3 regions of the Litorilituus sediminis genome follow, and region 1 is predicted to be linked to each of the others. Evidence: predicted binding sites of a transcription regulator. Region 1 holds the regulator's gene; each other region holds the start of a gene.
What was found. Region 1 encodes sigma-54, which starts transcription at its own class of promoters, with help from an activator protein. Its sites were predicted from a motif close to GTTGGCACGNNNNTNGNNT; they were not measured.

Region 1 (10,271 bases):
TTTATTGGTAACTGAACTTATGGGCCAAGGCGTTAATGTGGTAAATGGTGATTATTCACGAGGCGCTGCAGGTTTTTGGGTAGAAAACGGCGAGATTGCTTACCCTGTAAGTGAAATTACTATTGCAGGTAATTTACAGCAGATGTTCAAAGGTGTTGTTGCGGTTGGCTCAGATGTAGATATGCGTGGCAGCATAAGAACAGGTTCAATTTTAATTGATGAAATGCAAGTGGCAGGTCATTAGTAGATAGAGTACTTAAGCCTAGCTCAGGTTACTTAGTTAGGCTGAGCAGGTTATAAGTGAATAACGGCTTAGCCTAATAAAGCTTTTGCTAGGTTAGCAATAGGCTGGCAGTACCTAAAAAGGCAAAGATACCAACAACATCGGTTACTGTGGTGATGATGACACTGCCAGCTAGGGCAGGATCAATATTCATACGTTTAAGAATAAGCGGAATACTTACCCCAGCAAGGCCTGCGGCTGTCATGTTCATCAGCATGGCAAAGGCAATAATTCCACCAAGCATAAAATCTTGCTTCCATAGTGCGACCACACTGGCAATCAGTACCGCCCAGATAATGCCATTTAGAAATCCTATAGCAACCTCTTTAGTTAACAGTGCTTTAGCATTACTTTCACCAACATGTCCTAAGGCGATACCACGAATAACTAAGGTTAAGGTTTGATTGCCGGCAACACCACCCATGCTAGGTACTAATGAGTTTAATACCGCAAGAATTGCTAGCTGAGCGAAAATTTCTTCGAACATACTGGTTACTGCTACAGCCATTAAAGCTGTGATTAAGTTAACACCTAACCAGAGTGAGCGTTGTTTAGTACTTTTAATTACTGGGGCAAAGGTGTCGGCCTCGTCATCTAAACCCGCCATACTCATCATGGAGTGTTCAGCTTCTTCACGGATAATATCGATAACATCATCTATGGTAATACGACCTAATAAATGGCCTTCTTCATCGATAACAGGTGCGGAAAACCAGTCATGACGTTCAAATAGCTGTGCGACATCTTGCTCGGTCATATCTGCTTGTACCGCCTCTACCTCATCATCAATAAGAGTAGAGACAATAACTTCAGGCTTTGCCGTCACTATGGCGGCTAGGGAAACGGCACCAATAAAGTGGTTATTGCGATCAACCACGTAAAATGAATCGGTTGATTCAGGCAGTTCACCTTTTAAACGTAAGTAACGTAATACCACATCAACACTAACATCGGGACGCAAGGTAATTGTGTCGGTGTTCATGATACCGCCAGCGGTATCTTCCTCATACGATAGTGCAGCTTCTACTCGACTTCTATCTTGTGAGTCCATCGAGTTGAGTACTTCTTTGTAGACACTATCAGGCAGTGTTCTAAGGACTTCAGCTAAATCATCAACGTCCATGCCTTCTGCAACAGCAGCCAGCTTTTCCGGACGCATACTTTTTAAGATGCCTTTACGAACTTCTTCATTAAGCTCTTCTAGTACTTCACCGTGAAAGTCTGGATCAATTAATTGCCACAGTACGGGTCTGCTTTTAGCGGGTGAAGATTCGAGAATAAGAGCAAGATCATAGGCTGGCATGTGCTGTAATAATTTACGCACATAGACAAACATACCACTACCAAGTGCTTCGTTAACTTGTTGTAGTCTTTGCTGATTGTATTCTTGCTCTGTAGTTTCTGGCATAGCGACTCTGTTTATTAATAACAACTAAGGCGTTGCTGTAACGGAAAAGGAAACAGGTTTAGCAATCGAAATATCCTGTGATTGCTGCTACTTGGTATTGAGCTTAAGTTTATCGTAAGTCTGTGGTTTTATCAGCATTTTTCTTTGCTGGCTAATGCTGCAAGGCGGTTTTTTGTTCGAAGGGGCTATTCGCTTTCGTCAAATTTATCTGAAATTAATTGGCATATTTCCGTGAGAGCTTGCTCGGCATCCTCGCCGTGGGCAGTAATATTCACGGTTTTTCCTTTACCGCCAGCGAGCAGCATAAGTGCCATGATACTGCTCGCATCTGCTTGTTTGCCATCAAGCTCTAATGTGATAACTGAGCTGAATCTCTGACTTAGCTGGGCAAGTTTAGTTGCCGCTCTAGCGTGTAATCCTAGCTTATTGCAAATAGTAACTTGTTGGCTCACTTGGTTTGTCATCACACTTTTTCCTAAGCTAGGTTGACTTTAAATCTATATCTCGGTGGTGACTTTGAATGTCGTCACGTTCCTTTTTAAAGTTGCTGGCGAGTAATTCAGCAATATAAACAGAGCGATGTTTGCCACCGGTACAGCCAATGGCAATGGTGACATAACTGCGATTGTTACGTTCAAGGTGAGGCAACCAAGTCATCATAAAGCTATTAATTTGCCAGACAAATTTAGTCACTATCGGCTGGCTGGCGAGAAAGTCTTTTACTCCCTGATCTAACCCTGTTTTTCCTTTAAGGTCTTTTTCCCAAAACGGGTTAGGTAAGAAGCGGGCATCAAAAACATAATCGGCATCAACGGGAATACCATGCTTAAAGCCAAATGATTGGAATACTAACACCATAGAGCCAGTTTTCTTACCTAATATCCGTTCTCTAACTAAATCAGCCAGTTGGTGTGGGCTTAATTGACTGGTATTGATATAGAGATCGGCACTGGTTGAAATAGGCTCTAACAGCTTTCTTTCTAGAGCAATAGCTTGATCTAAGGCGATATTTTCTTTGATAAGAGGATGTAAGCGTCGTGTTTCGCTAAAACGGCGAATTAAATCATTATCGTCAGCATCTAAATACAGAGTGGTAACATTAACCGCATTGGGTAAATAGCCGATAATTTCGGGAATATCTTGTGGATCGTTAGGTAAATTACGCACATCTAGGCTAACGGCGACAGTTTCATAGTCGTTAATAACAGTGTGAGTTAAGGCCGGTAGTAAATTGACTGGAATATTGTCAACGCAATAATAGCCGAGATCTTCCAACACCCGTAACGCAACTGATTTTCCTGAGCCTGAACGGCCGCTAACAATAATTAATTTCATAGCAAGATATGCCTGTATTTACTTGATTAGTCTGTACTAATACCGTTAGTAATAGCAATTTAATTTAACTGGCTTGCTGGATAAGGTCATATAGCTGCTTATCGTTTGAGCATTTGCGCACTTGCTTAATAGTTTGTTTATTACTAAACAGTTTTGCAATACATTGCAAGGTTTCTAAGTGTTCTTGGCAGCTATCTTCTGGTACAAATAGGCTGATAAAGACATCAACATCGCGGTTATCTATGGCGTCAAAATCGATCGCTTTTTCGGTTGTAATAAGTACTGCGACCGCTTTATGACTATTGCTCAAGCGACCATGTGGAATAGCGATACCGTTGCCAATGCCTGTGCTACCCATTTTTTCTCTATCAAGTAAGCTATCGAGTAAGTCACTTGGATCAGCATTGCCTATTTCAACGGCTGCAAGCTGACAAATTTGTTCTAATAGGCGCTTTTTGCTTGTCACTGGAACTGCACAGGATGTGCAGTTCAGTGAAAGAATTTCTTGTAATTTCATAGTTTAAATAAGAAAGGAATTAGTGACTCGCTACTTTACCTTTGTGCTTAAGAATTTGGCGATCTAGCTTATCTACTAAGGTATCAATTGAGGCATACATATCAGCATTTACAGAAGACGCGAATACTTCACCACCCTTCATATGTACCGTTGCTTCTGCTTTTTGATCCAGTTTTTCTACAGTTAGAATAACGTGAACGTTATTAATTTGATCAAAGTGACGTTCTAATTTGGCAAATTTTGTATTGACGTATTCACGTAATGAGTCGGTAAGTTCAACATGATGACCTGAAAGATTAATTTGCATAAGTCGTATCCTTTTTTGTTTTTGAATTAGTGTTCTACAATAAACTTTTACGTTGATTTGACGGTGGGATTGCCAAAGACTCTCGGTACTTGGCAATGGTACGTCGCGCTACTTTAATGCCTTGTTCAGCAAGTAAATCAGCCATTTTACTATCACTTAATGGCTTGGCTGGTGTTTCGGCTAGTATCAGCTTTTTAATTAATGAACGAATGGCTGTAGATGAGCATTCGCCGCCATTTTCAGTGCTAACATGACTTGAGAAGAAATATTTTAGTTCGAATATACCTCTTGGCGTATGCATGTATTTTTGTGTGGTAACACGGGAAATAGTCGATTCATGCATATCAACGGCTTCGGCAATATCATTAAGCACCATAGGGCGCATAGCCTCTTCGCCGTGCTCTAAAAAGCCTTGTTGTCTTTGCACGATACAGTTCGATACTTTAAGTAAGGTATCGTTGCGTGATTCTAAACTTTTAATGAACCATTTCGCTTCTTGTAAATTAGCGCGAATAAATTGCCCATCAGTTGAAGACTTCATAGTTTTAGTCATGGCAGCATATTGCTGATTGATAGACAGTTTAGGTGCTGTGTCTGAATTAAGCTCAACAACCCAGCGACCATTTTTCTTTTCAACTGATACATCAGGGATAACGTATTGATCATCGCTTTTAATGACGGCATCGCCAGGTCTAGGGTTAAGGCTTTGAATTAAGCGCATAACTTCGCGTAGTTGATCTTCTTTAAGCTTAGTTTTACGCATTAATTGGCGATAATCGCGATTGCCTAATAAATCAATATGATCGTTAATGATTTGCTTACTTTCTTTTAAGTAAGGGGTCTCAGGATCAAATTGATTTAGCTGTATGGTTAAACATTCGGGAATTGAGCGTGCGGCAACGCCAATAGGGTCGAACATATTGATGCGTTTTAATACCGCTTCCACTTCATCAAGTTCAATGTCTTCTAAACCGACACTTTCAAGAATATCTTCGCTGGAAACCGTTAAGTAACCAGCATCATCAACCGCTTCTATGATAGCTGTTGCGATAGTTTTATCGGTATCTGTAAATGGAGTTAGCTCCATTTGCCATAATAAGTGATCTTGAATAGAGTCGGTGGTTTCCCCTTGATAGGTATAATCATCTGCAGGACTGCTGACAGCGCCTGTATTTGATACGCCTGCACTATAGCTTTCTTCCCAAGTGGTATCTATGTTTAACTCTTCAGGAATATCGCTTTTCTCCATGGCTTCAGTCGTGCTGATTTCATCAATACTGGCAATGGCTTCATCTGTATCCTTGCTACTGGTAATATCTGAGCTAGCTTCTGCGGAAAACGCTTCTTCTAAGTTATTCTGCTCGGAATTTACTTCCCCTTGTTGGCCTTCTTCAATTTCAAGCAAGGGGTTACTTTCAAGCGCTTCTTGGATTTCTTGTTGCAACTCTAACGTAGATAACTGCAACAGTTTTATTGCCTGTTGCAGTTGTGGAGTCATTGTTAATTGTTGTCCAATACGGAGCTGTAGTGTAGGGCGCATCTAGGTGTTACTTTTTCCTAATCTTATATTCTAATTCTTGTTGTCACACTTTACATTGCTAACTATAGCGTGAATTGTTCGCCAAGGTATACATCTCTTACCTTCTGATTAGCAAGAATTTGATCTGCATTGCCTTCTGCGATTATTTCTCCATGACTGACAATATAAGCGTGTTCACAAACGTCCAATGTCTCTCTAACATTGTGGTCAGTAATTAAAATCCCTATGCCTCTTTGCTTTAAGTGTATGATGATTTTTTTGATGTCGCCAACCGAAATTGGGTCAACACCAGCAAATGGTTCATCTAATAGGATAAATTCTGGATCAGCTGCCAGCGCTCTGGCGATTTCCACACGACGTCTTTCACCACCAGATAAGCTCATACCTAAGTTATCTTTTATATGACAGATATTAAATTCTTCAAGTAGGTGCTCTAACTTTTCAGACTTTTCTTGGCTAGAAAGGTTTTTACGCGTTTGTAAAATAGCCATAATATTTTCAGTCACGGTGAGCTTTCTAAATATAGAGGCTTCTTGCGGCAAATAGCCTATGCCTTGCCTAGCTCTTTCATGCATTGGCGCAAGTGTTACATCGTGATCATTGAGAATAATTTGACCATGATCGTTGGGCACTAAGCCGACAATCATATAAAAGGATGTCGTTTTTCCTGCACCGTTAGGGCCAAGTAAGCCAACAATTTGCCCTGATTCTACTTGCAAGCTAACGCTTTTAACTACCTGACGACTCTTGTAAGACTTGGCTAGGTTCGTTGCAATCAGTGTTGATTTACTATTGTGCGCTGATGAGCTATTGCTTGTCACTATTGTCGCCTTCTTTGTCTTGCTTTTCTTTCTTGGCTTGCTGCTTTTTAATGACGTTGGGCTGCAAAATAGTCGTAACAGTTTCGTTGTTATTACTTTCAGCTTCTAGCTTTTCGCTTAAGGTGTTGTAGGTGATTTTACTACCACTTACTTCACTACCAGCTTGTTTGACCAAAGCATTACCCGAAACTGTAATGGTATTAAGTTCAGGCTGATATTTTATTTCATCTGCCTGTAAGCTAATTAAACTGCCATCTTCAAGTTGCTGTTGAAATACCGCTGGCTTGCCTTTGGCGATATAAATGTCAGCTTTTTTAGCACTTTTATCGTCTTTATCACTGAATACCTGCACAATATCAGCGGTAATTGAAATCGAGCCTTGGCTGATTTTTACATCATCTAGGTAACTAGCTATTTTGTTTTTTAAGTCAGCAGCTTGTCGTTGAGATTTGATGGTAATCTCTTGTTCTAGATCTTTTTTCGCAGCCAGTGCTGTTGTGCTAAGGGCAGCGCTTGTTAATAAGCATAAGCTCACTAGTAAAGCTGAAGTATTAAAGCGATTGTTCATGATTCTCTTTATAAATTGTGCGTACATGCTCAGTTAATGTCATTTGTTTAGTGTTGAGATCTATAATCAAACCTGAGCCATACATGGTAAAATCTTTGCCTAGCACCATGACGGTTTGCTCTGAGCTAATTATATTCGTGGTTAAATCCAGTTCTAAATATTTGCAATGTATTTCTTCTACAATGCTATTTATATCAGTAGCTTTTAATCGTACCCGATGATTTAACACTACTCTATTGTCTTTGTATAGTGTTGCCTCGTTTGCACTTAACTGCCAAGGCTCGCTATTGTCTTTAGGGTGCAAGGTATAATTCGGCAGTTCAAAGTGGGTTACCGCTAAGCTAGAGTAATGTTCCATGCGATCAGCTTCAATGGTATGTGAAAGCTGGCCGGCATCGGTATAAATATTACTCTTTAGGGTTTCGGCAATAAAATCAGGTGAAAGTTCATCATCGATAACATCTTGCTGTTCAACTAAAGCACTACGCCATTCGATAATGCCATAGGTTATGGCACTTAAGAATAAAACAAATAATGCTAAGCTGTACAAGCGGTTCATATACTAGCGCCCGCTGCTTGTGCCAAGCTACCTTGGCATTGCATGATTAAATCACATACTTCACGTACAGCACCAAAACCACCACGGGTAAAGGTTATATAATCAGCATTGTTGATTACCTGCGGATGAGCATCGTTAACACTAATACCTAAGCCGCATGCCATAATACAGGGTAAGTCAGGTACGTCATCACCTATATAGGCTATTTCATCCGTTGCTAAGTTTAACTGTTCTGCTAATGCTTGTAGTGCCGGTAATTTATCTTCTTGCCCTTGAATAATATGTTTTACATTCAAGGCTTTCATCCGATTAGCAACAATGGCTGAATTTCTGCCGGTGATAATGGCAACATCAACACCGCTAGCACCAAGTGCTTTAATGCCAAAACCATCTTTTGTGTGAAAGGCTTTTAGCTCTTCGCCATCATTACCTAAATAAATTCTGCCATCAGAAAAAACGCCGTCGACATCGCACACGAGCAATTTAATCGTTTTGGCTTTATTTAGTACTTCTTGTGGCACATTGCCATATAAGGTATTCATTAAAGTACCCCAGAGCTAAGTAAATCATGCATATTCATTGCGCCAACAGGTTGGTTCTTATCATTAACAATAATTAAACCATTAATCTTTTTGTCTTCCATAATTTTTAGCGCTTGCGCTGCCAGCATTTCATCACTTGCGGTGCAAGGAGATTTGGTCATAACGTTAGCAATATTATCTTGATGTATATCTATTTTGGCATCGAGAATACGGCGTAAGTCGCCATCGGTAAATAAACCCACTAGAGTATTTTCATTATTAACAACCGCGGTCATGCCTAAGCCTTTTAGCGACATTTCAACAAGCGCGTCTTTAATAAGCGCTGATTCTTGCACTACAGGTAGTCTATCCCCTTGATGCATAATATCACTTAAGCGTAATAATAATCGCTTGCCTAAGCTACCACCCGGATGCGATAGGGCAAAATCATCGGCGGTAAAGCCTCTGGCGTTAAGTAGAGCTACCGCGAGTGCATCACCCATGACTAAGGTTGCCGTGGTACTTGATGTTGGGGCTAAGCCTAATGGGCATGCCTCTTCAGCAACGTTAATGCAAACATGGGTATCGCTTAATTGAGATAATGTTGATTCTGTATTACCTGTCATGGCGATTAATTTGGCACCTATGCGCTTAATTACCGGAATGATTGCCAGTACTTCATTTGTTTCACCAGAATTAGAAATTGTTAAGACAACATCATCACTGGTGATCATGCCTAAATCACCATGACTGGCTTCACCTGGATGAACAAAAAATGCAGGTGTGCCCGTACTGGCTAAGGTGGCAGCAATTTTGCCGCCAATATGGCCTGATTTGCCCATACCGATAACAATAACGCGACCTTGGCATTGATACATAAGTTGGCAGGCTTGCTCAAAGCTATCGTCAATGTATTGCAGCAAGTCAGCAATGGCTTTTTGCTCAATGTTGATGACATTTTTGCCGAGCTGTTTAAAGTTATGCATAGTAAAAACCAACCTTAGTTATTATTTAACTGACCAAAAAGTAAAAATTGATAAGCAACAAAGCTCAGTAATAGCAATGCACCTTTGGCGCGAGTAATTCTAAAGTAACCAAACTTTCGACTAAAGCACAGTACAAAGAGTAATAAGGTGACACCTAGCATATAAGGGGCATCACGTGTTGAGGCCAGCGCATTAATATTGCCTGGGGCAATAACACCCGCTAATGATAAAACCGCTAAAATATTAAAAATATTAGAACCAATAATGTTGCCTAGCGCTAAGTCATCTTCTTTTTTCAAAATACTCATAATGCTTGCCGCTAGCTCTGGCAAACTTGTACCTATGGCAACTATGGTGAGGCCAATAACTAAATCACTGACGCCAAAGGTTTTAGCAATAAAGACAGATGAGTCAACTAAATAATTAGCGCTAATAGGTAAAATGATCACGCCGACAACTAACCACATAATGGATAGTTTCATATCGACGGCTTCTGCCACTTCTTGTTCTGCTTCAATCACTAAAGGGTCATCGCTTGGTTTATCTTTAGTGCGTCTTAAGGTAATAACAAGTAGAGCAATGATATAAATAAAAAAGCCTATCATCAGCTCAACTCCTTCAAGGAAACTAAAGTGTTGATCGAGTAGTATCCAGTAGGCGAATGCCGAAATAATGAGAATTAACGGTATTTCTCGTTTAACGGTTTGTGATGACACGGATAAGGGTTGTAATAATGCTGTAATACCTAAAACAAGGGCAATATTGGTGATGTTGGAACCGATAGCATTACCTACAGCTAGATCAGGCGAGCCTTGTAATGAAGCGGTTGCTGCTGTCATCATCTCAGGAGCAGAAGATCCCATAGCAACTATGGTTAGGCCGATAATCATAGGTGAAACACCAAGATTACGTGCTAGTGATGAGGCGCCAAAGACAAATTTGTCAGCACTCCATACTAGTGCGACTAAGGCAACGACTAAAATAAAAACTTGTTCTAACATGTATTACTCCGCAAAGGATACCAATTCTCATTGGTACAAGGGTAAATTGTCGCTGGTTGTGAACCAAAAAAAAAGTATTTAATGCTTTGTTAGTAAAAAAAGTCTTATTTTGCCTTACTTTTAGACAGTCAAACCATTAAAAATGATCACTTACTTACAATTGAGAAGAGTTTTCTTACATTTATTCTAGGTATATTGAAGAATTTCTAATGAACAATTGTTGTTGCTCAGGTAAAATCGACAACAATTGAATAACCTCTACAGCGCCGCTATAAGACATTGACGTTACACACATGATAAATTCGGATACTTCAGCCAATTTAGTTGAAATTGAAAACTTAACCTTTAATCGCGGTGAACGGGTTATTTACGATAATATTAGCCTAAGCATACCTAAAGGCAAAGTGACCGCAATTATGGGCCCT
Region 2 (10,271 bases), 1.8 Mb from region 1:
ATACGGCTCATTTAGTTATGATTAGGTTTCTTTTTTTGTCGAGGTGTCTGCTATGTCAGTTAGTTTATATCAAACCGGTGTTAGTGGTTTGCTTAGTGCGCAGCAGCAGTTGGCAACAACTGGTCATAATATCACCAATGTAAATACCGAAGGTTATAACCGTCAACGTGCTGAGCAAAATGCAGCGTTAGGCAATGTTAATGGCCCTAACTACATAGGCGCTGGTACTTATATTCAAGATATCACCCGTATATACGATCAATTTTCTTATAAAGAGCAACTACAAAGTCAAAGCCAATTAGGGCAAGCTGACTCGCTGCATCAGAGTTTAAATCAACTCAATGAGATCATGAGTTTTTCAGGCACAGCTTTAATGAACTCAATGGATTTGTTTTATCAAGGTTTAAATGGTGTCGCCGATAATCCAAGTGATTTAGGCTTGCGAGAAATGGTGGTTCATCAAGCCAATATTCTTAGTGCCAACTTTCGTTCATTAAACCAAAATTTTGACGATCTAGAAACGGCAGTAAATGGTGAAATTTCACAAACTGCCAGCAAAATTTCTGAAATTTCATTAGAGCTTGCCAAGATCAATGAAACCATTTTGCATTCACAAAAAATTACCACGGCAGGTCAGCCAAACGATTTACTGGATAAGCGCGACCAATTGATTACTGAGCTAAGCCAATACACTAACGTCAGTACTGTTGAAGATCAAAATGGCGTTATGACAGTGATGATAGGTCAGGGGACTACCTTAGTGGCAGGCATTACCCCGTTAACGGTTGAGGTGACTTCGGGCGATCCTGATCCATTAAAAACTCAACTGCGTTTAGTTAGCCCTAATAGTACTGTGGCACTTAATGGTTCAACCTTAGGTGGTTCAATGGGGGCAAACTTTGAGTTTAGAGATGAACATATTGGTCAAGTGCGTGCTGAAGTTAATCGCTTGGCAATGGCAATCTCAGATACGTTAAATAGTAGTCAAGCAGACGGGTTAGATTTAAATGGTTTACAAGGTGCTAACTTATTTACTGATATAAATTCAGTTGCCTTACAGCAATCTCGTGTGTTAACGCCGGCAACGAATGGCGGCTCACTTACTGCACAAGTTAATATTACTGATGTGTCGCTAGTACCTACCGATGAGTTTGAAATTCGTTATGATGGTACCGATTTCATTATGACTAATATGACAGATCAAAGCACGATTAACTTAGGGCCCGCAGCTGGTGCAGGTACAGTGCATGCAACACCTTATGGTTTTGAGTTTATTGAAACTGGTGGTTTACCAGCAAATGATGATTCTTACATTATTAGACCGACAGAAAATAGCGCAGCCTTGATGCAAACTACCATGACAGATGGTAGTGCCATTGCCGCAAGTGCCGCGGTTGAAATCACACCATCACAAAATAATGTCAGTGCGGGCAAGGTTGAAATTGTCGACATGATTGATCCCATTGCCGCACAAACAGCGATGCCAATGCGTATTGATGTATTAGAAAGCCCAGCAGGGGTGTTTAACTACACTATTACGGATAATTTAGGTGCGACCTCTGCGCCAATTCCTTATCCACCTCCACCGGCGGCACCATTACAAGTTAATTTACCGCCGCTGCCGGCAACGGCGGCATTTACCATAGAAATTTCAGGAACTCCGTCGGGAGTAGCGCCTAATGCCCCTGAGCAATTTTTTATTGGTGATGCTTTTGGCGTAGGTAACTCGGGTAATGCGGTTGCTATGGCAAAAACGCAAGAGCTGGGTGTAACCAATGGTGGTCAAGAAACCTTTGCGCAAAGTTTATCAAAATCAACTGCTGTGGTGGGCTCAAAAGCAAGTTCAGCAGAGCTGGTTGCTGATACCGCGCAAGCACTTTATACACAAGCTTTTAATCGAAATCAGGCTACCTCAGGTGTCAACTTAGATGAAGAAGCGGCAAATTTATTGAAGTTTCAACAAGCTTATCAAGCAGCTTCACAAATTATTTCAACGGCAAATACCATTTTTGACACGATTTTGTCAGCGGTTAGATAGGGAGTAATTCATGCGCGTATCAACTCAACAGTTTTACTTTCAAAATGCTCAACAACTCAGTAATAAGCAAACTGATGTGAATGAGCAAATCAAATATATTGCTAGTGGTAAGCAAGTTTTAACCGCTAAAGACGATGCGGTATCGTACGGAACCCTGTCTGGCTATAAAGAAGATTTAAGCAATATTGAAAAATATAATCGTAATCTGACTCAGGTAAAAAATAGAAATAGCTTACAGGAAACCACGTTTGCCAATGCTGAAACGGTTATGTTGCAGTTAAAGCAAACCTTTATTCAAGCCAATAATGGTAGTTTGTCTGACAGTGATTTAAATGCATTAGCTGAGTTAGCAAAAAATAGTCAAGCTGAAATGCTCGGTTTTGCCAACACTAAAGATGAAACAGGTGGCTTTATCTTTTCTGGTTATAAAACGGACGTGCAACCCTTTGTTCTTCAGCCAGATAATTCTGTTACTTATCATGGTGATAGTGGGGTAAGAGAGTTACAAGTTGCTAAAAATGTCATGGTTGATACCAATCAGCCCGGCGATCATGCTTTTGAAAAAGTAAGCAACAATATTGGCGATTTTCTGCCAAGCTACAATACCAATACTTCAGGTATTGCCGTGAGTAAAGCGGTAATTGCCGATCGCGGTGCCTACGATGTTGCCGCTAACCCGCCAGATTATAACTTTAATTTTGCTAGTGCCACAGATTTGACGGTTACCGACGGCAATGGTGCTGTTGTCTTTAACACTACAACGTACACTCCTGGGCAAACCATTGCCTTTAATGGCGTTGAAGTACAGTTAAACGGCAACCCATTGCCGGGGGATGATTTTGACATTAGTCCACAAGAAGAAGTGTCTATATTCGACACCATTAAAAGTGCCATTGAGTGGATGCAGGTGGGAGCAAACCCAGCTAACCCAGAGCAACATGCGGTTGATTACGATGAGATTTTAGGTCAATTAGATCAAGCTTTAAACCATATTACAGGGCGACGTGTAGATGCGGGTGTAAGATTAAAACTTGTTGATAATCAAACATCTAATCACGCTGATAGTGAACTGTACCTAGCATCTGGCCGATCTAATATCGAAGATTTGGACTTTGCCAAAGCCGTAGCTAAGTTTGAGCAAACCCAGGTGTCATTACAAGCGGCACAGCAAAGCTTTGTGCAAATTAAAAATTTAAGTTTATTTAATTATTTGTAGTAACTGATTTGTATGTTGGCATACAACATGCATTGATTATTATGAATACAATTTAGAGAGTGTGCGTGGTTCCAAAACGATATTGTTATCTAAGAACCACAACCTAACAATTAGGAGAGATAACAATGGCTTTAATCGTCAACAGTAATATTGCATCGTTGAACTCACAACGTCAGCTTGCTAATTCAACCAATGAGCTAAGTACCTCGTATGAACGTTTATCTTCTGGTAAAAGAATTAATAGTGCCAAAGATGATGCCGCGGGTTTACAAATTTCAAGTCGTTTAACCTCACAGGTTAATGGTTTAAACCAGGCATCACGAAATGCTAATGACGCCATTTCTTTGGCGCAAACCGCTGAAGGTGCCTTAAATGAATATACTAACACGGTACAACGTATGCGTACCTTGGCGGTTCAAGCGTCAAATGGTTCAAATACCGAAGCTGACTTAGTCGCACTAAATACAGAATTTACCGAGTTAGAATTAGAATTAGATAGAGTGGCAAATGATGCCAGCTTTGGTGGCGTGAATTTACTTAACGGTACATATTCAGCTAACTTCCAAATTGGTGCTGATGCAGGGCAAACTATTTCTATCACTATCGCTGCTAACTTCTCTTCTGCGACGGTTGGTGCTTCAGGTACGATTACTAACTTTGATGGTGCCCAATCACGTATTACTGATTTAGATTCAGTATTAGCTACGGTAAACAGTACCCGAGCTGATTTAGGTGCTAAGCAAAACCGTTTCTCAAGTGTTATCCGTAGTAACGATAATGCCGCAGAAAACGTTTCAGCATCACGTTCACGTATTGAAGATGCAGACTATGCTGCAGAATCTGCACAACTAGCACGAAACAGTGTTTTACAGCAGGCGTCAAGCTCAATGTTAGCGCAGGCTAATCAGCAACCTCAGATTGCATTATCACTACTTCAATAGTAAAGATAATCAAAACTTAATTAATTTATAAGTTTTAATTTTTAAATAAATCATAAGCTTACCTTGGTTTTTGCCAAGGTGAGCTTTTTTTCGTTAAAAAAAGATTAAAGTTATTTTTTAGCTAACCGATAACAATGATAACCGCGGTAAATTCATTAGCTTATTTACTGTATTTATTGAATTGATTGAGGGCTTCAACATGGCTTTAAGTGTAAATAGTAATATAGCGTCATTGAACTCACAGCGTCAGCTGGCTCGTTCTACTAATGAATTAAATACCAGTTATCAACGTTTATCATCAGGTAAGCGCATTAACAGCGCAAGAGATGATGCTGCTGGTTTACAAATTTCAAGTCGTTTAACGTCACAAGTTAATGGTTTAAATCAAGGTTCACGTAACGCCAACGATGCTATTTCTTTAGCACAAACTGCTGAAGGTGCGTTAGATGAATACACAAATACAGTACAACGTATGCGTACACTATCAGTACAAGCGTCAAATGGTTCAAACACCGAAGCTGACTTAGTGGCACTAAATACCGAATATACTGAGCTAGAACTGGAACTTGATCGCGTTGCAGCACAAGCATCATTCGGTGGTACCGATCTTTTAGATGGTACTTACTCTGCTAACTTCCAAATTGGTGCTGATGCAGGTCAAACCATTTCAATTTCGATCACGCAAAACTTCTCATCAGGCAATATAGGTGCTGCTGGTACCATTACAAGCTTTGATGGTGCGCAATCACGTATTACTGATTTAGATTCAGTATTAGCGACAGTGAACAGCACACGTGCAGATTTAGGTGCGAAACAAAACCGTTTCTCAAGTGTTATTCGTAGTAATGATAATGCCGCTGAAAACGTATCGGCATCACGTTCACGTATTGAAGATACAGATTATGCTGCAGAGTCTGCAACCTTAGCACGTAACTCAGTGTTGCAACAGGCCGCTAGCTCAATGTTAGCTCAGGCGAATCAGCAACCTCAAATTGCATTATCTTTATTATAAGTAAAAGTGCTGTTGTATTTAATTATTGAAATACAACAGCTTTTTATTGATTTGCACGAAAAAGATTAAAAAGTGTAAAAAAAGACTAAAGAAATAAATTTGTCAGTCGATATAAAGATAACAGCAACAGAACTAGCAAGTTATATTGCAAGCTTAGTAAAGAATTATTGGATACTAATATCCTATAGGGGCATCACATGGCATTATCAGTAAATAGTAATATCGCTTCATTGAACTCACAGCGTCAATTAGCTAACTCAACTAATGAATTAAATACCAGCTACCAACGTCTATCATCAGGTAAGCGTATTAACAGCGCAAGAGATGATGCGGCAGGCTTACAGATTTCAAGTCGTTTAACGTCACAGGTGAATGGTTTAAATCAAGGTTCACGTAATGCTAACGATGCGATTTCTTTAGCGCAAACTGCAGAAGGTGCGTTAGACGAATATACTAATACTGTTCAACGTATGCGTACGTTAGCGGTACAAGCGTCTAATGGTTCAAATACTGAGGCTGATTTAGCAGCACTTGATACAGAGTACTCTGAGTTAGAATTAGAGCTTACTCGTATTTCTGAGCAAGCTTCATTTGGTGGTACTTCATTATTAGATTCTACCTACTCAGCTAATTTCCAGGTGGGTGCTGATGCAGGTCAAACTATTTCAATCAGTATCAGTGCAAGTTTCTCTGCAACGGCTATCGGTGCTGCGGGTAACTTAACAACCTTTGCTGATGCGCAATCAGTTATTACTAACTTAGACAGTGTACTAGCAACGGTAAACAGCACACGTGCAGATTTAGGTGCGAAGCAAAACCGTTTCTCAAGTGTTATTCGTAGTAATGACAATGCCGCAGAAAATGTTTCAGCATCACGTTCACGTATTGAAGATACTGACTATGCAGCAGAATCAGCAACTTTAGCGCGTAATTCAGTATTGCAACAAGCGGCTAGCTCTATGTTAGCGCAGGCTAATCAACAGCCACAAATTGCGCTATCATTATTATAACAGTGATGCCCTAATGCTAATAAAAGGGCACTCACAGATGAGTGTCCTTTACTCGTTAAGCGATTAGCAAATATTAATGCATAGGGATTAAGTAAGGTAAGAGGTTCATTATGTCTACATCGGTAATAACATCTCAAAGTGTAAATGTTAGTGCGGAGCAATCAGCATCTAGACAAGCCTTGCCAGAGCAAAATGTTGAACAGGGTGTTCAGCGCACAGAAGACGCTTCCGTTGTTTCTTTACAGCAGTCAAATGTTGAAAAACTCTCTGTTATCGAGCAGGCTAAACAAGCAAATCAAGTTAAGCAAGAAGAAGAGCAGTCAAAAGAAAACATCGAAGAGGCCGTTGAATCTGTTGCTAGTTTTGTTAACTCAGTGAGTAAGAATGTTGACTTTTTAGTTGATGAAGATTCAGGCCGAACCATAATTAAAGTGGTTGATGTCAAAAGCCAAGAGCTTATTCGACAATTTCCATCAGATGAAATCATTTCCATGGCAAATCGCATTAAAGAGCTACAAGAGCAGATCACTAGCAAAACCGGTTTGTTTCTCGATGAGAATGTATAAGCAATAAATCACAACACTGTATATGTTAAATACTAAAGCCAGTTTCTGGCTTTTTTTGTTTTTAAAGCCTCATGTATTAGCTAGAGAGCAACAGAGCTAGCTACCATCTTTTCCAAACTTGCGATTTATTAAAAATAAATTAAAAAAAGTCTAAAGCTTTTCTTAACCAGGTCGATAAAGTCAATAGAACAAGATATATCGTTGTCATTTGACGATTATATTTAGCAACAGATTAAAGGAAAGTATTATGGCCTTAAGTGTAAACAGTAATATCGCTTCATTAAACTCACAGCGTCAATTAGCAAATTCAACCAATGAGTTAAATACTAGCTATCAACGTTTGTCTTCTGGTAAGCGCATCAATAGTGCTAAAGATGATGCGGCTGGCTTACAAATTTCAAGTCGTTTAACGTCACAAGTTAACGGTTTAAATCAAGGTTCACGAAATGCTAATGATGCTATTTCTTTAGCGCAAACCGCAGAAGGTGCTTTAGAAGAGTACACAAACACTGTACAACGTATGCGTACCTTAGCTGTGCAAGCGTCAAATGGTTCAAACACTGAAACAGACTTAGTGGCACTAAACACTGAGTATACTGAATTAGAGTTAGAGTTAACGCGTATTTCAACTCAAGCCTCTTTCGGTGGTACAGATTTATTAGACGGTAACTATGCTGCTGAATTCCAAATCGGTGCTGATGCGGGTCAAACAATCTCTGTATCAATTACCCAAGATTTCGCTTCAGCAACTATCGGTGCAGATGGCTCGTTAACTTCATTTGATGGCGCGCAATCACGTATTACTGATTTAGATTCAGTACTTGCGACGGTAAACAGTACCCGTGCCGATTTAGGTGCGAAGCAAAACCGTTTCTCAAGTGTAATTCGTAGTAATGATAATGCTGCTGAGAACGTATCAGCATCGCGTTCACGTATTGAAGATACAGACTATGCGGCTGAATCAGCTCAACTAGCTCGTAACTCAGTATTACAGCAAGCAGCTAGCTCAATGTTAGCGCAAGCGAATCAGCAACCACAAATTGCATTATCGCTACTATAATTAAATAGTCGCACAGTGCAGGGAAAGGGCGACTAAATTAGGTCGCCTTTTTTGTTTGAAAAAACTATGATAGTAGTAGCGCTGTTTCATCAATATTAAAGCCTTGGTTGGCATAAATATTGAATTGGTGAACAGTTGAAACGCGTTTAGCTGCTATAAACAAAGTCGCTAAGTAAATAGCAGACTATTAAATGAGTAAGTGTTGGAGTAATTATGGCTAGTGTAACTTCATTAGGTATAGGATCTGGTATAGATTTAGAGGGGCTTGTTACGGCATTTATCGATGCTGAAGCAATTCCAACAGAAATTCGCCTACAAGAAAAAGAAGAGCGCCTAACCTTAGAGTTATCAGGTATTGGTAGCTTTAAATCCGCCTTATCAACCTTTAATTCTACCCTGGAAAAGTTAGCTAAAGATGACGCCTTTAATCAGCAAACGGTCAGTGTATCCACTGAAGATGTAGCTGTTACCACCAACGGCTTTGCTAGTAATGGTGAGTTTGCAGTTGAAGTGTTTCAAATAGCGCAAGGAAGTCGGCAAAAGTCTGCTTCCTTTACTAGCTCTGCCGACACGGTTGGCTCAGGAACATTAACCTTTACAGCTGGAGCGAATACTTTTGATGTTGCCATTGATGGTGCTGATGACTTATCGGCAATTCGAGATAAGATTAATGAGCAGTCAGGTAACTTTGGTGTAACGGCTAACATTATCAACAGTGATGCGGGTTCTTATTTAATTTATACCTCAAGTATAACAGGGTTAGCCAATAATTTGACGGTGACTAACTCTGATGCTTCTTTGGATAATATTTCCACGAATAATACTGTTGAGCAATCAGCAACGAATGCCATTATAGAGGTTGATGGTAACCGTGTTATTAAAGACACTAATGAATTTAAAAACCTTATTGAAGATGTCACTATTACAGCAAAGAAAGTCAATGTCGGCGCTCCGGCAACTTTAACTATTGCACAGGATGAAGCCAATGGTCGTGAACTCATAGATGAGTTTGTTAATGGCTTTAATGCCTTAATGGACAATATTACTGGCTTAGGTGCACCTAAGTTAGGCCGATTAGCATTTGATCCTAATGTGCGTCAGGTCAAGCAACAGTTAACAGACATTGTGATTAATAGTGTGACTGGCTTAACAGGTGATTTAGAGTCGTTAAGTGACATTGGTATTGAGTTAAATAAAGAAGGTAAATTAGAAGTTAGTTCGTTTAGTACTACCTCTTTACCCAGTGGTGAAGAGCGATTAACTGCGGCATTAAAAAATAATTTAGATCAAGTTGGCGAGATATTTGCTTCTACTGATGGTATTGCAACGCAAATGACTGCTTTTATTGACACCTATACAGATTCTGACGGAGTTTTAACCTTACGAGAGTCTAGTCTAAATGAGCAGATCTCTGGTATTAGCCAAGAATGGGAAGATTTAGAGCAAAGGTTACGCTCTTATGAGGAAACATTAAGAAAACGCTTTACAGCGCTTGATGCAACCATAGCCCAATACAATGCTACCGGAGATTATGTGAAGTCGTCATTGGCAAATATAATTGGCAATAACGATGATTAATATCAGTAGTTAGTTTATTAGATGAGGTAAACCTTATGAGAACGAATTTAAAAACTTACCAAAATGTAAATAGAGAAAGTAGCTTATTGGCTGCTGAGCCGCATACAATTATTTTAATGTTATTTAATGGTGCCTTAGAGAGTATCGCCTTTGCTAAAGGTGCGATTGAACGCAAAGACTTTACCGTTAAAGCAGAGAAAATTACCAAAGCCGTGAATATCATTAATTCATTACGTGCTTCATTAGATAAAGAGTCACAACCGCAAATTTCGGCAAACTTTGATGCTTTATATGAGTATTGTGCCGATCGTTTAATGAATGCCAGTGCGACGTTAAATGTTGCTATTTTAGATGAAGTGATTGGCTTGCTTAAGCCGCTCAGAGATGCATGGGCAGAGATGTCTGAAGAGAGCAAGGCTGAAGGCCACAAGCTATTGCGCGAGAAAGAGCAACAGCTTTAAGTTAAGCAAATAGAGTTGAACTTGAATGTCTGATGTAACTTCTAGGCAAATAGATAAAGTAAGGCAGCTAACGCAGCAGGCAGCGAATGCGGTAGTCAACGATGATATATCGCAATGCAGCACCTTACTCGAGCAAAGGCAAGAGTTACTCGTCTTACTTGAACAAACTATCCAAGATAAAGCCGTGGTAACGCAAGCGGCTAAAGAAGATTATATTGCCTTATTGCAGTGGATTTTGCAGTTTGATGCCAATGCCATTAAGCTGCTTAGTGATAGTAAGCAAACTACGCTAGAGAAATCGAGTCAGCAGTCAAAAAATAAATATGCGCTAAAACAATATCAAGCGAATTTTCGATAGCTTTTACCCGTGTTGCGCATTTATCATTTCA
Region 3 (10,271 bases), 1.4 Mb from region 1:
AATCATAAAATCTAGTCAATCTGCTGAAAATTAAAAAACACATCAAAGGTAAGAAAGCAGCAAATGAAATGACTCATATGCTTCGTAGAAACAGTTTATTTGTAAGAAAAAACGAAAACTGTGCTTATTCGTCAGTTTGCTGTAGTAATTTGTTATATATCAAAAAGGGCGAAATTAAATTCCAAATACGCCCTATTGCCCGTTATCATAGAGATACAAACCAATAGACCAAGTGTATTTAACGATAAGCATATATAAACATGTGACTAATCATGTTAAGTAAGACGCCTTTGGTGAAAAAGTGTAATGAAAAGAGTGTAATAAATGAAAGAACCTTTAAAGCAAGTATCTGAAATCGTCGCCAAAGCAAACGATCTTTTTTATCAAAAATACACTGATGTAAATACCATTATTGGTATCATTGACAAAGCGCTTCGACAACAAGGCATGAATACTGATGCCGTCACCATTGATTGTATCGCTCAAAACAAAAAGCTTGTCTTGTTAATGCATGATGACAGACCCGATACCATTGATTTAGCCTTTGGCGATAAAGAGGGAAATATTTTTGCTAGCTCACATTTAGAAATGAAAAGGCTATCAGTTGAGCAAATGCTGGCATTACTTGAGAGTAACTTTGTCGTTAAAAAACATTAACGCCGTATTGGCTTAGGAGAAACTTGCCGTTAATGTTCCTTCTAAGCCTTTTATTGTTCTTTATCGTTATTTAAACTGTGCAATTTCTTGCTCAGATAAATATCGCCACTCACCTGGTGCTAAATCGGCAAGCTTTACATTACCTATGCTTTCTCTATGTAAGCCAACAACACGGTTACCAACCGCGGCAAACATGCGCTTAACTTGATGGTATTTACCTTCAGTAATAGTTAAGAGCACTTCATCAGTATCCACTTGCTGTAAAACCGCAGGCCGAGTTAAATTAGCTTCACCTTGCAATTGAATGCCTGCTTTAAAGTGCTCGACTAAGCCAGGTAATTCATCTGCCATAATCTCATCACGAAGCCAGACACGATAAACCTTAGGACACTGTTTTTTCGGCGAAATAACATTATGAGACCATCTGCCATCATCAGTAATCAACACTAGGCCTGTTGTATCAGCATCTAACCTACCAGCAATGTGTAAATCAAATGCTTTATCAACATCTATAAAATGTAAAACTGACGGATAAATTTCATCAACATTTGAGCAAATGGTTTCGGCGACTTTGTGCAACATAATATAGCGTGAACTTCGCGCGACTAATTCGTGACCATCAATAGTAATACTATTGTTTTCGTGAACTTGCATCGCAGGATCTTTAGCTACTTCACCATTAACTTTGACATCACCTGTTTTAAGCAGCTTTTTGGCTTCGTTTCTACTTAACTCAGTGCTTTTACAAATAAACTTATCTAGGCGCATTACAATCTTTTACTTCACAATAAATACTAAACCGCCATTATCCTCATTGCTCGCGTGCGCGCAATAGTAACTTTTCATTTCTCCAAGGTATTTAATAAGCTATAAAAGCAATTAAATAAAACTCAGCATAAAAAATAAACAGACAAGAAAAAATATTGTTATGATTGATAAAAAATAACCATATTAGCGCAGTCAATTACAAGGAAGCATAATGAAAACCTTGCCTCGCCGATTAAAAAAACACACCATTCGCTATACCGTTGTCAGTATCTTTATTTTGGCGACCCTAATCACAGCCACAGTTGCTATTGGCCTTCAGTATTACTTTAGTAAGTCTATGGCAACAGAAACGGCAAGCGAGCTTTTTCAATTAGCCAGTAAAAACACTAAAAACCATCTACTTGCTACTGATATCAAAGCTGAAAGCTTAACCCTGATCTTAGCGCAAATTGGTGAGCTAGTTGCCGAGAATGAAATTGCTCCTGATACTTACAACATCTTTGCCGAAGTTTTAAAGTCTAATAGCGATTTATATGCTATCTACATCGGACTAGATAACGGTGATTTTTATGAATTAATTAATCTAGAAGCCAGCCCGAAAATTCGCGCGCAAATCAAAGCCTCATATAAAGATCGCTGGGTAAGCGTCACCATTAATGGTCAAGGTGAACAAAGAAAGCGAACCTTTAACTATTTCGATGCAAATATGCAGTTACGTGCCAGCCGTGCAGAGCCAAGCCATTATGATGCCACGACAAGGCCTTGGTTTGTCAATGCCAGTCAGGCAAGTGTTTATAGAACAGATCCCTACCTATTTCAGCATTTACAGGCTCCTGGGCGTACTTATTCAACTAAAGTACCCAACACAAACATTACCCTTGCAGTTGATATTGCCTTATCTTCAATCGATGCTTACCTCACTAAACAGGGCCTCAATGCGCAAGGCAAAACAGATAAAGATATTTACCTTTTTCAGCAATCCGGTGAAATTATATCCACCAATAAAAGTCAAACTAGGCAGCTAAGTACATTAACTAGCTCACCACTGCCATTAACTGTAGCAGAGCAGCAACTGGTGCAGTCAAGTGGCGAAATTATTGTCTCTAATGAAAATGACTGGGCACCGATAGACTTTTCGGTGGCGGGAGCCCCACATGGCTACAGCATTGATTATTTAAATTTAATTAGCCAAATGACCGGCTTAAACTTTAAGTTTGTTAATGGTTTTAGTTGGTTAGAACTAACAGAAAAATTTAAACAAAATGACATAGATATCCTACAACCTATTTTCAAGAACAAAAATAATGCCCAACTCGGCCTGTATTCAAACAGCTTTTTATCACTCCCCTTCGCTATTATTACCCAAGAGTTAGGCCAAGGGAGTGACAATAATATTAGCCATTTATCACAACTTAATGGTAAAGAACTCGCTATACCTGCTGGCTGGTCCATTATAGAAAGTGTTAAAGCACATTTTCCACAAATCAGCATTATTGAGCTTGCCTCAACCAAAGCTGTGCTAGAAGCGGTGGCAAACGGTGAAGTTTATGCGGGCTTAGATAATGAAATTATTTTTAGCTATACACAAAAACAATTCTTTATTGAAAATATCAAATACCACACCAATATCGATTTTTCACCTGCCAAGGTAAGCCATAATTTACATTTTATGGTTAATAAATCGCGAGCTGATTTATTGGCTATTATTAACAAGGCGATTAAACATATTAGCCTTGAGCAACATCAATTTCTTAAAGATAAGTGGTTAAGCGACAAACAAATTGAAAAACAAGAGCTAAGTGTCGTGCCCCATAAAGAGCTTTTGCAACTGACAGAGCGAAAAGATAGCTATGATCAGTTAGTCCCCTTAGAGATTGACGGTGTCTTACATTATATTTACTTAACTCCTGCAAACCACGATCATAGTGAATTTTTAGCCATATTAACGCCAAGTGACAGTATTTTTGCTTCCAGTAATGCCAAGGTGCAGCTTTCTATTCTAATCACCTCTGTCTGTCTGTTTTTTGTTTTACCGGTAAGCTGGCTATTTTCAGGCCCCATAGTAAAACCAATAAAACAACTTGCCCAAGAGAATGAAAAAATTAAGAACAGGCAATATGCAAGCGTGACCAAAGTTGCAACAAACATTAAAGAAATTGACGCATTGGCAGTCTCTCTAGTTGAAATGTCTAGCGCTATTCAACACCATGAAAAGAGCCAAATAGAGTTAATGGATGCTTTTATCCAATTAATTGCCCAAACCATAGATGATAAGTCCCCTTATACAGGCAATCACTGTAAGCGTGTTCCTGATTTAGGCTTATCATTAGCAAATGCCGCAGCAGAATCAAACAGCCCGCCATTTAAGGACTTTTCTTTTAAATCAGAAGAAGAGTACCGAGAGTTTAAAACCGCGGCCTGGTTACATGATTGCGGGAAAATTATTACCCCAGAGCACATAGTTGATAAAGGTTCAAAGCTTGAAACTATTTACAACCGCATTCACGAAGTCCGTATGCGCTTTGAAGTGTTATGGCGTGATGCTGAAATTGAGTTTCATCAACAACTCGCGAAAAATCCAGAGCAAAAACAGCAATTAAGCGCAGCATTAGCCGATAAACAGCAACAACTAACTGACGATTTTGCCTTTATCGCCAGTGCCAATGTTGGCGGCGAATTTATGAGTGATGATAAGGTGGCACGCTTAACTGAACTAGCCAAAATAACCTGGCAACGACACTTCGACGATACCTTAGGCTTATCTCCGGTTGAAGAGCTAAACCTTAAAAGCAGCAAGCCAACATTGCCAGCAACAGAAACCCTGCTAATTGATAAGCCAGAGCATATTATTGCCAGAACAAATGCACCAAACTTTGATGATAAATTAGGCATAAAAATGACAATTCCTGAACATCAATACAATCTTGGTGAGCTATACAACTTATCTATATCTAGAGGCACATTAACCGCCGAAGACAGGTTTAAAATTAATGAGCACATCATTGGCACAATTAAGATGTTAGACAAACTGCCCTTCCCGAAAGAGCTGGCTAGAGTCCCCAGATACGCATCGACACACCATGAAACCCTGATAGGTACAGGTTATCCTCGAAAATTGAGCGCAGAAGATTTATCCATTCCAGAAAGAGTGCTAGTGATAGCCGATATCTTTGAAGCGCTAACAGCAGGTGATAGACCCTATAAAAAAGCAAAGTCGCTTAGTGTCGCCATTGATATCTTGCATAAATTTGCCTTAGAGCAGCATATTGACTTTGATCTATTTGAGCTGTTCTTAACATCGGGAGTCTATTTAGATTTCGCCGAAAAACATATGAAAGACGAGCAAATAGATAAGGTGAATATTGCTCAGTATATTCGCAAAAATAAACAAGAAATAGCCATAGCGAGTTAAAGCAAGTTAAGCCTAACTAGGCCTAACTTGGCTTAGTTAGAGCTTGTTTTGCATAGAGAATAATAGCCAAAAAAAATCCTGCCTCGGCAGGATTTTTTATCAACTAATCAACTAAGTTAATCGTTTATTATTTCTTAAACTGTTTGCGTGAAGCAAAACCTAATAAACCTAAGGCAATAAGCGCGACACTGGTTGGCTCAGGAATACTTGCAGCATTTAAACTTGCTACATTTAAGTTATTCCACTGGTTAGCATCATTTTTAAAACGAATTGAGCTAGCACCATTACAACAATGTTCAGCCCAGAAAATATCAACCACTTTATTCGCGCGCGTTAAGTCGTTTAAAGCGACAGTGAAAACATCTGAATTATTCCAGTTATATCCCCACCATAAATCATCAGTTCTTGACTGTACAAGTTGACCATCTAAATAAACAGCAGCGCCAAAACCTGCATCTAAACCTAATTCAAAGATCCAGTTAGTGTTTGCTCTATCAATATTTAAATCGATTTGTACATGGCTAAAACTGTCATTACCAGACTGAACTCGAGTAAAGTCTAATAATTCAGTGCTGGTAATTGCCGATAACTGTGCATTCCATGACGCCATAAAGTCAGTATTATCGATACCATGATTTGGCGCATCGTGATCTAAACCACGAGTTTCAAACGTAATTAGCGTTGCACTAGCATTGGCACAAAGTAATAACGCCGTGGCACAAAGTGTTTTTATATTCTTTAAAATCATTACTACATTTTCCATTATTCAAAAAAATTATGACAAAAAAATCACTCGCCCTATAAGGCAAAAACCACGCCAACTTATAAGCTTATGAAATTAAACATGTTTAAAATACAAGCAAATTGATATGTAAAGAAATCTGACAGTCATCAACCAGTTATTGGACATTAAATCAATAATCAAGCTTCGCTTTCAGCTAAATACCAATAACCTTGATCAAGTAAATCTTTCATTAAATTGATGAAATCTAAATTGCTCGACCACTGAGTCAATTCCTCAGGCTCTACCGTGACCTGATCACACAATAATTTAACCGCAGGTATGATTTCAACAGAGAACTCAACTTGTTCGCCATTAATATAACAAATCCCCTGTTCAATGGTATTCGCTAAATAAAAAGCACGTAAACCACCTAATCGCTTAAACGCATGGCTCGTTAATAACTGGCTAACCTCTTCTAAGGTAAATGGCTCCTCTGGTAACATAATATCTAATTCATGTTTTGCCGAGGTTAAAAACTTACCGGCAAAGCTTGCAAATAAGCGCTCATCATCAAGTAAGCCCTGTATTTGCGCCTTAATGCTTTGGTAGTCTGCTTTACTGACTTCACCTGAGTGTTCAACAACTTTTCTATCAGGATCTTCAAGTAATTGCCCTCCAAGCTCATTATCAATAAGATAATCAGCAAAACCGCTTAATAAATTCACCGCCGCATTAGCCCTAAAGCCAACAGAAAAGCTCATTGAAGTTTCAAGGGTAATACCCTCATGTGGAAATCCAGGGGGAATATAAATAATATCTCCAGGCTCGAGTTCTGCATCGATTATCGCTTCAAAAGGCTCAACATGGAGCAAAGCTTCGTGGGCAGCAAATTCAGTATGTTGGCCTCTATCCCCTACACGCCATCGCCTTTTACCTGAGCCTTGGCAAATAAAGACATCATAATTATCAATATGTGGACCAACACTACCGCCTGGGGTTGCAAAGCTTGCCATTAAATCATCTAAGCGCCAATGCGGAATAAAGCGAAATGGCTCAATAAGCTGTGCCGCTTCTTCTGAGAAGTTATCAAGGGCCTGTACCACCAAAGACCAATTTTCATTCCCCAGATGCTCATAGCTTTCAAAAGGGCCAAACTTAGCTTGCCACTTGCCCTCTTCCTTATAAACTAAGCGAGACTGCACTTCTTCTTCCATGGCTAAGCCCGCCATTTCATCTGGGCTAATCGGATCTTGAAAATCTTTAAAACCTTGGCGAATAACTACAGGCTTTTTCTGCCAATATTCATCTAAAAACGCTTGCGGCGTTAACTGTGCTAAATCTAAAACGTACATGAAAGTCTCATTTTCTTGAAAAGTAAGGTCATTAATCAGCTGAAATAAGCAAAATTAGGCAATCGACATACCAGCAATTTTATGCCAAAAGCCATTACATTCATTAACACCATCAAGTGGGTAGTTAACAGGCTCTATTAATTGCGCTTTAAACTTATCTAATTGCTCAAATGCTTGCTCACTATCAGCACTAATGCGGGCAATATCAACTCCCATTGCCTGAAGCGAGCTCAGCTCATTAATCAAATTATACTGGTATCCTGACATAGTTTGAATACCATTAAGCACAAAGACTTTTTCTCCTTCCCTACTGTTCATGCGTCGTCCCTGCGGATAGTTAATGCAGCAGTATTGGCAATCATCTTTTGCTCTATCTTCTGAGCGGGCGGTAAAACAACGTGCTGAGTAAGCTAAAGGTAAATAACCCCATGAAAAGACTTCACACTCAAACTGCTCACGTATCCCCTGCTCTGTTGCTTGCTCAAGCAAGGTTTTTAACCAATCACCAGATAATTCAACTGGCATCAACCAACGAATCATGCCTTGTTTTAAAAGCACTTTTAGTGTGGAAACGTTATAACAGTTAATCGCAGGCCCTGCGACAAACGGCATTTTAAGATCATGCATAATTTGCACGGCACTTAAATCATTGGCTTCAACAAGAAAATCACCATTATCACAAAGTCGTTTAAGGACCTGAATTTCAGCGGGTGACTCTAATAATGTCATGGTTGACACAACCACTTGCTTATTACAGTCTTTCGCGACTTCATGAGCAAGATTTAGCCAATCTTTGGCTCTTAATTCACGACGCTTTGAACATACGGTTTCGCCAAGATAAATAATGTCTGCACTTGAAGATTTTGCTTTATGGTAAAAGTCTTCAACTTGCGCTTTAGGCCAGAAAAATAAACTAGGGCCAAGAGAAAATTTCATGTTTTTTCCTATACGATGTAATTGAGTATCAGCACGCACTTAGCATTTATTGCCACTTTCTATGGTAAGCACCTAAGGTGGTTTGTGAGCCTTCAGATAAGTTTGCTAAGGTATTCATCCAAGCACCTTCCACGGCAAAGTCTTCAGGGCTTTGTTTATATCTATCAAGTGCCATACGCCACGTTTTTGCTACTTGTTCAACATAAGCTGGGCTTCGCTGTCTGCCTTCAATTTTTACCGAAACAATGCCCATAGCAATTAATTCAGGAATCAGCTCTAACGTGTTCAGGCTGGTTGGCTCTTCTAGTGCGTGATAGACATTGTTATCAACTTCAAAACGACCTTTACATAAGGTTGGATAACCGGCATTTTCATCACTTTGGTATCGATCAATTAAGACATTATTTAAGCGCGACTCTAACCCTTGCTCTGTCTCTTGCCAGCGCACATATTTAGCTGGGGAACACGCGCCTACAGTATTAGGCGACTCACCTGTCATATAAGAAGATAAGTAACATCGCCCCTCAGCCATAATGCATAAGCTACCAAAGGCAAATACCTCTAAAGAGACAGGGCTAGATTTTGCCAATTGTCTTACCTGCTGAACTGAAAGCACCCGTGGCAATACCACACGATCAACATCAAAATTATTTTTAAAAAACTTTATCGCTTCAAGGTTAGTGGTTGAAGCTTGTACCGACACATGGCGTTCAACATCAGGGTACTTATTCGCGGCATAATCAAGTACACCAACATCGGCAATAATTAATGCGTCAGTACCAATGGCAACCGCATTATCAACCGCCTTACGCCAGCGCTCTTCGCCATCAGCATGAGCAAAAGTATTTATCGCCACATGCAATTTTTTACCGCGCTCATGTACGTAATCTGCGGCTTTGGCAAGTTTACCATCGTTAAAATTAAGGCCAGCAAAATGTCTGGCATTAGTGTCATCTTTTAAGCCAATATAAACCGCATCAGCACCGTTATCTATGGCAGTTTTTAGCGCAGGTAAATTACCCGCAGGACAAAGTAACTCCACATTTATCTCCAGATTTACTCTCGCAGAGCATTGAAAAATGGCGTTTAGTGTAAAGTTTAACGATAACTGCTTTATTGATATGTATTAAAGAAAACTTGATCTGCATTAGGTTAATTTTCTAATGAATTGCTAGAATTCTTGCCATTGTAAGTTTAATTAGAGACTGCCTGTGTTGAGTACTTCCTTCGCCCTTATAAATAACATCATCCCGAGTAAAGATACCTTAGACACGATTGAACAACGCTTACCACTAAAACTTAGAGCAAATATCATCAATATCATGCCTAAAATATTAAAGCCAAGCTTTAGCTTACTGCCTTTTAGTGCGCAAAAATCAGCCTTAATTCCAGCATTATCATCGGTGTTTAGGGAAGCGTTAGAAGACGGTGACTTTGAGTTTCTCCAAGACAAATGGCTTAAGATATCAGTCACTGACTTAGGTTTAAACTGGTGGCTCAGCTATGATCACGACAGATTAATTATGGCCTCACCCGATGCGGCTATCCAAGAAGATGTCAGTTTTAGCGCTAATGGTGATGATTTAATCCTGATTGCTGGGCGTAAACAAGACCCGGATACCTTATTTTTTCAGCGTAGATTAAAGATTGAAGGCGATACCGAGCTTGGTTTAGAAGTTAAAAATTTGATTGATGCCATAGATATTGACCAGCTACCTAGCACAGTGCATAACTTAGTTGAATTTAGCGCTAACTTTATCCAAAACACACAAGATTGCCTAAAATCTGCTCAACAATAAGCGCTCAATAAAAAAGGCTTTGTACTTAAGTGCTCTATTATTAACACCTAAAATACAAAGCCTTTTCAACACATAGCAGATATACAGCTAGAGCCTTGCCGCGTACTCTCTTGCTTTGGCAAGATCTTCTGGGGTATCTACCCCTTCAACTGGCACATTACTTGATGCCACAGCCACATGAATTTTTTCCCCCTGATAAAGCACTCTAAGTTGCTCTAGCGCTTCTATTTGCTCCAATTCACTGACCGGCCAGCTAACATAATCTTTAATAAAACCTGCACGATACGCATAAATGCCCACATGACGCAAATAAAAATCCCCGATGGCTTTAATATCTTTATCTGTACTGGCTTGAGCGGTTAAAAAGCGCTCTCTATCATAAGGAATTGTCGCTCTTGAAAAATACAAGGCATAGCCGTTTTGATCGGTAATCACTTTCACCGCATTAGGATTAAATGCTTCTTCCACACTGTGAATTTTAATGGCAAGTGTCGACATGCGCGCAATATTTTCACTGCTTGTTTGCGCGCTTAAATTTTTCGCTACCTGACGAATATTCTCAGGTGGAATAAATGGCTCATCCCCTTGAACATTGACAATAATTTCATCATCATCAAACTGAT

Region 2: a site for sigma-54 is predicted at 7,950-7,968, ahead of fliD (flagellar filament capping protein FliD). Genes of this name have one in related genera too.
Region 3: a site for sigma-54 is predicted at 5,641-5,659, ahead of EMK97_RS00445 (CCXG family PEP-CTERM protein). Genes of this name have one in related genera too.

The regions. Positions count from the first base shown of each region.
Region 1 is NZ_CP034759.1:2,992,916-3,003,186, forward strand. It holds gene pmbA (metalloprotease PmbA) at 1-244, shown strand, start outside; gene mgtE (magnesium transporter) at 333-1,691, opposite strand; gene EMK97_RS13270 (HPr family phosphocarrier protein) at 1,877-2,155, opposite strand; gene rapZ (RNase adapter RapZ) at 2,172-3,026, opposite strand; gene ptsN (PTS IIA-like nitrogen regulatory protein PtsN) at 3,091-3,543, opposite strand; gene hpf (ribosome hibernation promoting factor) at 3,563-3,850, opposite strand; gene EMK97_RS13290 (RNA polymerase factor sigma-54) at 3,885-5,390, opposite strand; gene lptB (LPS export ABC transporter ATP-binding protein) at 5,453-6,211, opposite strand; gene lptA (lipopolysaccharide transport periplasmic protein LptA) at 6,198-6,779, opposite strand; gene lptC (LPS export ABC transporter periplasmic protein LptC) at 6,763-7,338, opposite strand; gene kdsC (3-deoxy-manno-octulosonate-8-phosphatase KdsC) at 7,335-7,880, opposite strand; gene EMK97_RS13315 (KpsF/GutQ family sugar-phosphate isomerase) at 7,880-8,845, opposite strand; gene EMK97_RS13320 (calcium/sodium antiporter) at 8,860-9,846, opposite strand; gene mlaF (phospholipid ABC transporter ATP-binding protein MlaF) at 10,140-10,271, shown strand, end outside.
Region 2 is NZ_CP034759.1:1,238,463-1,248,733, reverse strand. It holds gene flgK (flagellar hook-associated protein FlgK) at 53-2,038, shown strand; gene flgL (flagellar hook-associated protein FlgL) at 2,049-3,254, shown strand; gene EMK97_RS05625 (flagellin N-terminal helical domain-containing protein) at 3,380-4,195, shown strand; gene EMK97_RS05620 (flagellin N-terminal helical domain-containing protein) at 4,395-5,207, shown strand; gene EMK97_RS05615 (flagellin N-terminal helical domain-containing protein) at 5,405-6,217, shown strand; gene EMK97_RS05610 (flagellar protein FlaG) at 6,328-6,783, shown strand; gene EMK97_RS05605 (flagellin N-terminal helical domain-containing protein) at 7,031-7,843, shown strand; gene fliD (flagellar filament capping protein FliD) at 8,057-9,421, shown strand; gene fliS (flagellar export chaperone FliS) at 9,457-9,882, shown strand; gene EMK97_RS05590 (hypothetical protein) at 9,908-10,240, shown strand.
Region 3 is NZ_CP034759.1:98,090-108,360, reverse strand. It holds gene EMK97_RS00465 (hypothetical protein) at 1-6, opposite strand, end outside; gene EMK97_RS00460 (hypothetical protein) at 325-657, shown strand; gene EMK97_RS00455 (pseudouridine synthase) at 724-1,425, opposite strand; gene EMK97_RS00450 (HD domain-containing phosphohydrolase) at 1,637-4,837, shown strand; gene EMK97_RS00445 (CCXG family PEP-CTERM protein) at 4,965-5,585, opposite strand; gene EMK97_RS00440 (ribosomal protein uL16 3-hydroxylase) at 5,759-6,913, opposite strand; gene EMK97_RS00435 (U32 family peptidase) at 6,968-7,849, opposite strand; gene ubiU (ubiquinone anaerobic biosynthesis protein UbiU) at 7,896-8,891, opposite strand; gene ubiT (ubiquinone anaerobic biosynthesis accessory factor UbiT) at 9,061-9,648, shown strand; gene kdsB (3-deoxy-manno-octulosonate cytidylyltransferase) at 9,736-10,271, opposite strand, start outside.